2 regions of the Rudaeicoccus suwonensis genome follow, and region 1 is predicted to be linked to the other one. Evidence: riboswitches for the same ligand, from Rfam matches in the RefSeq annotation. Region 1 holds a riboswitch; the other holds the start of a gene.
The links. Region 1 has a riboswitch for S-adenosylmethionine ahead of BKA23_RS10795 (aminotransferase class V-fold PLP-dependent enzyme). Riboswitches for the same ligand answer to the same signal wherever they lie in the genome.
Positions count from the first base shown of each region.

Region 2: it holds a riboswitch for S-adenosylmethionine, as region 1 does, so the genes downstream of both, metX (homoserine O-acetyltransferase MetX) here and BKA23_RS10795 (aminotransferase class V-fold PLP-dependent enzyme) in region 1, are expected to answer to the same signal.

Region 1 covers NZ_VIVQ01000001.1:2,369,963-2,374,172, reverse strand. Annotated here, with positions in the region: gene BKA23_RS10795 (aminotransferase class V-fold PLP-dependent enzyme) at 258-1,787, opposite strand; SAM riboswitch class IV at 1,844-1,958, opposite strand; gene BKA23_RS10790 (DNA translocase FtsK) at 2,252-4,210, shown strand, end outside.
Region 2 covers NZ_VIVQ01000001.1:2,253,833-2,258,042, forward strand. Annotated here, with positions in the region: gene BKA23_RS10315 (universal stress protein) at 1-221, opposite strand, end outside; gene metX (homoserine O-acetyltransferase MetX) at 276-1,439, opposite strand; SAM riboswitch class IV at 1,468-1,602, opposite strand; gene BKA23_RS10325 (DUF4192 domain-containing protein) at 1,635-2,690, opposite strand; gene BKA23_RS10330 (EcsC family protein) at 2,845-3,642, opposite strand; gene BKA23_RS10335 (sulfurtransferase) at 3,641-4,210, shown strand, end outside.

The DNA of each region.
Region 1 (4,210 bases):
GCGAGCCACTTGGCATGGCGAGGTCGCATGGATGCGATACCCGCCAGTGGTCGTTTCGTCAAGGGCGACGAAAGGATGACCACCGAGAATCGAAGGTACGTGGTTATCGGCCGGATGCCAAGTTCAACCGTGACCTTTCCGTGATCTTTGCGGCAGCTGTCGATGAAATCCCAGTCAGCGCCGTATGCCGGTGAATGTTGTTGCGTACGTGACCTGTTGGGGCTTACGAGGTCAGTGGTGAAGGCGAGGTTCCGCTGTCACCAGGGGCGGGGTTCGCTCAGGTCGCGGGGGTCGGCCGGTGCGGTCCAGCCGGCGTCGGTGTGGACATAGGACAGCTCGGGGCCTTGCGTCACCAGCCGACGCACCCCCTCGATCAGTCGCGTCACGTGCTCGGCTGTCGTTGCCAGGCCGATGCTCGCGCGCACCGCCGACTGGCCCTGACCGATGATCGCGTCACACAGCAGGTGTGCGCAGAAGCGGCCGTCGCGCACCGCAATGGCGTACTCGTCGGCCAGAACCTGCGAGACCAGCCCGGGCTCGATGCCGTCGATGGTGAAGGTCACGACCCCCACGCCGGGCCGGTCGGGGCCGAGTGCGTGCACGAGGGTGACGCCGTCGATGTTTGCAAGGCCCTCGCGCAGGGTCTGCTGCAGTGAGCGCTCGTGTTCCTGCACGATCTCGCGGCGTGCGCTCAATGCCGCGCAGGCGGCGGCGATCGCGATCGCGCCCACTGCGTTCGGAGTGCCGCCTTCGTGGCGGGCGGGCCCGGTGTGCCAGTGATTGTGCCGGGCGGTCACTGCGGCCGTGGCGCCACCCGCCGGCAGGTATGGCGTGGCCGCGTCGAGCCAGTCGCGTTGTCCGGCGAGCACGCCTGCGCCATACGGTGCGTAGAGCTTGTGGCCGGAGAACGCGACCCAGTCGACGCCGAGGTCGGTCAGGTCGATGGGCCGGTGCGGTGCCAGCTGTGCGGCATCGAGCACTGTGCGAGCGCCGAATTCCTTTGCCACTGCGACGAGTTCGGCGATAGGCCAGATCTCACCCGTGACATTGCACGCTCCGGTGATGGCGACCAGCACGTGGCGCCCATCGGTGGCGGCTAGGGCGGAGCGCAGCAACTCGACGGCGTCGGCCGCGCTCGACGGCACCGGCAGGCGGGTGGTCTGGTGGGCCACCCAGGGCAACAACGCCGCGTGGTGTGCGGACTCCCAGGCGATGACCTGCGTGCGACGCGGCAGACAGTGCGACAACAGCCGCAGCGCATCGGTCGTGTTACGGGTGAAGATGACCTCGTCGCCCTCGCGCGCTCCGACGAATCGGGCGACCTCCTCGCGAGCCTGCTCGAACCAGCCGGTCGTGACGCGGCTGGCGTATCCGGCGCCGCGGTGCACCGAGCCGTAGCGGCGCTGCACCTGCTCGACGGCCTGGGCGACGGATTCGAGGGCAGGGGTGGTCGCGGCATGGTCGAAGTTGGCGTAGTCGGTGACCGTGCGGTGCACGGTGGGGACGCCGAGTTCGTGGGAGACGGTGCGCGGCAGCGCCGACGACGACAGCTTGCCCGAGACGCGTCCGGTCGACGGGATCGGCGACGGGATCGGCGACGAGGAATGCCCGCTCGTGGTAGATGTCTGCGCCGGTGCGGAAGGCGCCGTGCCCGAGGGCGCGATGGTGAGCCGCCGCGGCTGAGCGGGGGTGCGCGACTGGACGGTGTCGGTGGCGTCGGTGGTGTCGCTGGTGCCGGTGGTGTCGATGTCGGCGACGTTCGTGCGGAGAGACTGGGCGATGCTCATGGCGTGCTCCTTGCCGGTCGAGGGACCAGCACGGCATCGCCAGTAATTGCCGTCGTGGTCCGCGCTTGCCGGCGGCGTTGGTGCCGTCGGCCCGGTCGTCACCCGGAGCACCCCACCGCGGAGGAGGGTTGCCGCTCAGCCAGCCGGGGCTTGACGCTGAGACTCGTGACCTGCGAGAGACCATAGCCGGAGCTCGCGAGCGGCCTCCAGTCCATGGGACAGCGATCTCGTCATACGAGACCGTCCCGGGCATCCTTGGGGGCATCCTGGGGGTGTCCCTTCGTGCGACCGCCATCTCGTCACATGAGACCTGCGGCGGCATCCTGGGACAGTCCATCGACATGCCCATGCACGTATCGCGACATGCGCATGCAGATGCACGCCGGCGGGCCGCTCAGATTCCCCTCGAACGGGCTCCGGCGTGTGACACCTGTGACGGGCGGTGACTCGCGTACGGTGCTTTCGTGGCTACCCGTCCGTCATCCAGCACGTCCACCGCGCGCGCGACCCGCAATCCGAAGTCGTCCAGCGGCTCGGGCGCGCGATCGCGGCCGGCGTCGGGACGCACCTCGACCCGTCCTCCGGCGAAGAAGGCGGCTGCCCCCAAGGCTCGCGGCGGAGCGAAGCCGGCCGGTGGCGGTCTGTCTCTGCCGATGCGCGCCGCCCGCGGCACCTGGTTGGGCGTCGCCCACGTCGCCGGGGGAGCAGCCCGTAGCGTTGGTCACTCAGCGAGAGACCTCGAGCCCGAACTGCGTCGCGACGGGCTCGGTTTCGGGCTCATCGCCGCCGCGGTCGTGATTGCCGCTCGCGAGTGGTGGGGCCTGGCTGGCCCTGTCGGCGGCGTCATCCACTCCGTGGTCGCGGGGACCTTCGGGCTCGGCGCGCTCGTGCTCCCGCTGGTGTTGCTGCTCATCGGCATCCATCTCATGCGTTCCCCGCGCGGGCATCACGCCACCAACCGGGTGTTGCTCGGTCTGGCGATGTTCGCGGTCTCGGTGTGCGGAATCACCAGTGTTGCCAAGGGAATTCCGCAACCGTCCGATGGTGCTGCGTTGCGCAGAGCCGGCGGCATCGTGGGATTCATGGCGTCCAGCCCAGTGGTCGCGGCCGTGCACGACCTCGGCGCGATCGTGCTTCTGCTGCTGCTGGGTGTTTTCAGCCTCCTCGTCATGACCGCGACGCCGGTGCGGCTCATCCCCGCCCGGGTGCGGCAGGTGCGTGGGCGACTGTTCGGTGAGCACGGGTTGTCGGAATACGACGAGTATGACGACGAGCCCTTCGACGCGGTGGCCGCCGACGTGCACGGCGCCGACATCGACGGCGACCGTCCCAAGCGTCGTCGCCGCTCGGCCAAGGGCGCCGACGCGCCCGGCCTCGACGGTGACGAAGCCTTCGAACAGGCCGCGACCGTCGTGCCCCGCAAGACGCGTGGTGGGCGAATCCTGCGCCCGGGTGAGCGTGCGCCGGTCAACGACGTCTACGACGTGGCGGCAGATCTCGCCTCGGCGGGCGCCGGACAGGCCGCAGCCGGTGCCACCGGCGCGGACCGTCGACCTGGCCTGCCACCGACCACCGCCATACCGTCCGGTGGTGCCGCCGCAACCGCAGCGGGCGACTCCAACCGCCTTCCCGGGACCGACGAGTCGCTGGCGAGCCCCGACATACCGAAGAAGGTCGGACCCAAACCTGCGCTCGAAGCCCCGCCGACGGCCGTCCTGCCGCCGCGCGTCGAGCAACTGCAGCTCGCCGGAGACGTGACCTACACGCTGCCCGGAGCCGATCTGCTGGCGCCCGGCACTCCGCACAAGACCAGGTCCGCCGCCAACGACCGGGTCGTGCAGGCGCTGACCGACACCCTGGAATCCTTCGACGTCGACGCCCAGGTGACCGGCTTCACCCGCGGTCCGACCGTCACGCGCTACGAGGTCGAACTCGGCGCCGGCACCAAGGTCGAGCGCGTGACGGCACTGTCCAAGAACATCTCGTATGCCGTGGCATCGGCCGACGTGCGTATCCTCAGCCCGATTCCCGGCAAATCGGCGATCGGCATCGAGATCCCCAACACCGACCGCGAGAAGGTCAGCCTCGGCGACGTGCTGCGCAGCCAGGCTGCCCGCGGCAACGAACATCCGATGGTGATGGGCGTCGGCAAGGACGTCGAGGGTGGCTACGTCATCGCCAACCTGGCCAAGATGCCGCACCTGCTGGTCGCCGGCGCGACCGGCGCCGGTAAGTCCAGCTTCGTCAACTCGATGATCACCTCGATCCTCATGCGCTCCACGCCCGAGGAGGTCCGCATGGTGCTGGTCGACCCCAAGCGGGTCGAACTCACCGGTTACGAAGGAATCCCGCACCTGATCACCCCGATCATCACCAACCCCAAGAAGGCCGCCGAGGCGCTGCAGTGGGTCGTGCGCGAGATG
Region 2 (4,210 bases), 120 kb from region 1:
GGCGGCACCGACCGCACTTCATAGCTGACGTCGAGCCCACCGAGCGCTTCGAGTTGGGTTCGAGCCTCCCCCGCCGAAGCGCCGTCGGCCGCGGCATCGTCCGCCGGTCGGGTGGAGTCGAGAACGATCAGGGGTGTGCCTCGCACAGAAGCCTCCGTCGCGGCCCGCAGCAACGCGGCCTGGCCCTCTCTGGTGGGCACATAACCCACGACGACCGCCATGGTGTCTTCCCTTTCGCGCCGGAGCCGACGACGTGAGGCCGCCGGCCGCCGACGCTACCCGACGCAACGCGTTCGTGCGGGACGGGTGTCGGCGACCACCTCGCTGACGACTCCGGCGATCTGGTCGGTCTCGATCAGGAAGCCGTCGTGCCCGTGGCGCGACCGGATGACTCGCACCGGGTCGTCGCCGTGCGCCCTGGCCATGAGTTCGGACAGTTCGACCGGGAACAGCCGGTCGGAGTCGACCGCCGCCACCCGCAGGATGCCGCCGAATCCGCCGAGTACGTCGGTCAGGTCTCCGCGGTCGCGGGTGATGTCATGAGTCGCCATCGCCGCAGTGAGGTGCAGGTATGCGCCGGCATCGAACCGGGCGACCAGCTTGTCCGCTTGATGGTCCAGATAGCTCTCGACGGCGAACCGGCCACCGGCGAGCGGATTCTCGGAGTCCTGCGCGGCGCGGCCGAACCGATCCTCGAACTCGTCGGCACTGCGATAGGTGGTGTGGGCGATCTGCCTGGCCAGACCCAGCCCGGCACGGGGCGAACGACCGGTGCCGTAGTAGTCACCACCCTGGAAATCCGGATCGCTCACGATCGCCTGCATCTGCGCGCGCCCCCACGCGATCTGATCGGCGGTGGCCCAGGGAGCGCTCGCGATGACCAGCGCCGATCGAGTTCGATCCGGGTGACCCGCTGCCCACTCCACGGCCCGCATCCCGCCCATGGAGCCCCCGAGGACCAGCCGCCACACGTCCACGCCGAGATGGTCAGCGAGCAGCGCCTCTACACGTACCTGGTCGCGGATCGTCACTCTGGGGAAGCGCGCGCCCCATGGCGCGCCGTCCGGTGCTGCGGAAGCGGGCCCAGTTGTGCCGCGGCATCCGCCCAGCACGTTGGCAGCCACGACATACAACTCGCGGGTGTCCAGTGGTTGGCCCGGCCCGATGAGGTCAGGCCACCACCCCGCGCTGGGTTGTCCCGGACCGGCGGCACCGACGACATGGGAGTCACCGGTCAGCGCATGCTCGACCAGCACCGCGTTGTCACGACGCGCGTTGAGTCGCCCCCATGTCTGGAAGGTCACGACGACCTCGGGCAGACTCGCCCCCACATCCAGCGGCACGTTGGCCAACCGGATGGCGCGGGCTGCCGGATTGCTGCCCTTCGGCGGCGAGCACCACCCATCGAGCGTGTGCGGTCGGTGTTCGGTGACGGTCATCGGCAGCTCCTGGACTCTGGGGCCGTCCGGCCCGCGCTTGTCGGCACCGACGAGCGGGGCCGACCTTGTCCTCACCCGGGGCACCCCACCGCGGAAGGAGGGTTGCCGCTCAGCCAGCCGGGGCTTTGTTCACGCCAAGCGCGAACAGCTGAGACTCGTGACCGTTCGAAAGTACCAGCGCACGCCCCGCACCAGCTAGGCAGATCGGGGTTCCTCTCGCACGGTGGGACGCAGGCCGCGCGCCAGGGCATGCGACATCAGCCCCGCCAGCCGGTTGTCCGGCTCGATCTCAAGCGCGCGTTCCACGGCGACATTGGCCAATGCGCCTCCTCCACCGGCCCACTCGAGCCCGACCAGAAGCAACAGGATCGGCACCGACCGCCCGGCGGGCGCGCACTGCAGCCATTCGATGAGCCGGCCCCGGATGCACGCAGCGCGATCCGCCCGACGAGTCGCTTCGTCGTCGTCGACGCGAGCCAGATCACCCGACCTTGGTGGCGGGCCGAGCACCTCTCTGAGCTGGGGCCACTGGGCCAGCCACTCCGATGGCGGCATGAAGTCCGGCATCAACCAGGACAACAGGTGGTCGCGCACGTCGATGGTGGCGACAGCAGCGGTCACGTCCGCCAGCACCGTGATCGGCAGACGCGCGACCGGCTGCCGGTCGTCCAACAGCACGCGCGCGAATGCCGCGGCCAACTCCACCGGGTCATTGCAACGACGCCCCGATGCAATCGTCGAGGCGATTGCGCCGGCTACGACCGGGCGGTGCACCTGCAGTTGCCGGACCAGATCCGCCCGGCGGCTCGCGGGAGCGACCCCACGCATGACCTGCTCGGCGACAGGGGCAAGTTCGGACGCCTCCGGAATCGGTTGCCAGGAGCGCGAGCAACCGCCACACGAGCAGGCGGTGGCGCGCCACCGACCGTCACGCACCTCAAGGACATGGCTGACCGGCACTCCCGCCTGCGGCAGCAGCACGAGCAACCGGTCGGTCAACGGTTGCGGTGAACAATCGTCGCTGGAGTACCCGATGAGCATCGAGTCGTCCATCGGCCGCTGCCAGAGCGGCTCGACAAGCTGACGGGCGGCGTCCTCGACGTCTTCCGGATCGGGGATGTCAAGTCGTGCGGTGACCTGCACCCGTTTGCTGTGCAGGCCCACAAGGACGACGGACTCGGCCGGGACGAAACCGAAGCTGTACGGCAGGTAGGCGATCGTTTCTCCGACGCCGTGCAAGGTGGATGTCATGCCGGACAGCGTTGTGCGTGCTGACGCTCCGCAGCCGATGTTGTCGCCCTGCCTGTGGACAACGCGATCGACATACGTGCTCTGTGGGCAAGACCCACCGACTGTCCGCCTGGCCCACGGGTGTCCCTTCGGCCCGCGACTCAGGAATGCTGCGTCAACGCGCTGCGCCGATCCGGGTTCCGGCGGCGGGGAATTCGTGCAGGGCCGATGCGGCGATCCGGTTGAGCAGCAGGACGTCCAAGCCCGCTCCGAGCACCCCTCCTGCGAACGGAATCCCCTTGCCGAGCTTGGTGAACACCTTGTCGCCGAGCTGGCTGACCAGCCGGAAACCGACGGCTTTGTTGACGACCATGAGCGCGGGAGCGGGCAGTTGCCGGGTCGCCAGGCCTGCCAGCCGGCCGGAACTCACGACGCCGGCACGTTTCAGCAGATCGTCGGCGTCGGTGCCCACGAGCGTGAGCAGTATGGCGGTGCGCACCCGCTCGTCGCGCACGTCATACCCGCGGACCATCGCGATGGCGGCAACCATCCGTGTCGTCAGGATGTAGAAACCGAGGATGTTGGTCGGCATCGCCACCACCATCGTCACGAAGCCACCCAGACCGGTCACAAATCCTGCTTTGGCGGCCAGCTTGCGATGCTGGCTCACGATGCCCTGAACGGCACGATCCGGATGCCGGTGGTCCCGCAATGCAGCATCCGCGACCTGTTGGGCGCTGTCGAATCCCGCGGCGCCGTCGATGCCGATGGCGAGGACCCGTCGCGACAGTGCCAGTGCGCTGCTCGCCATCGGACCTTGGTCGAGGGCGACGGGTGTCTGTTTCCCGGACTTCCTGGAGCCGAACATGCCCGTCATACTGCCAGCCGGTCGCGGTCCGAACCCACGACCGGACGGGTGAGTCGAACCGGCCACGGCAGCGATCGTCATACGTGCGGCGTAGGTTGAGGTCATGCCTGCACCCGTGGATCCCAGCGCCAAACTCGCGGACTACGCCCACCCCGAGCGCCTCGTGACGACGCAATGGTTGGCCGACCGACTCGACGAATCGAGGGACGATCTCGTCGTTCTGGAGTCCGACGAGGACGTCTTGCTGTACGACACGGGGCACATCCCCGGCAGCTTCAAGCTCGACTGGCACACAGACCTCAACGACCCGGTCAACCGCGACTTCGTGGATGCCGGGCGTTTCGCCGAGTTGATGGCGCAACGCGGCATCAACCGTGACACGACAGTGGTCATCTACGGCGACAAATCCAACTGGTGGGCCGCCTACGCGTTGTGGGTGCTGACCCTGTTCGGACACCCCGACGCGCGCTTGTTGGACGGCGGACGGATGGCATGGGTCTCCGAGGGGCGCCCCATGACCAAGGACGTGCCGCAACCGGCGCCCGCGGACTACCCGGTGGTGGCTCGCGACGACAGCGCCGTCCGCGCCTTCCGGGACGACGTGCTCGCGCATCTGGGCGGACGCATGGTGGACGTTCGATCGCCCGGTGAGTTCTCCGGCGAACTGCTGCAC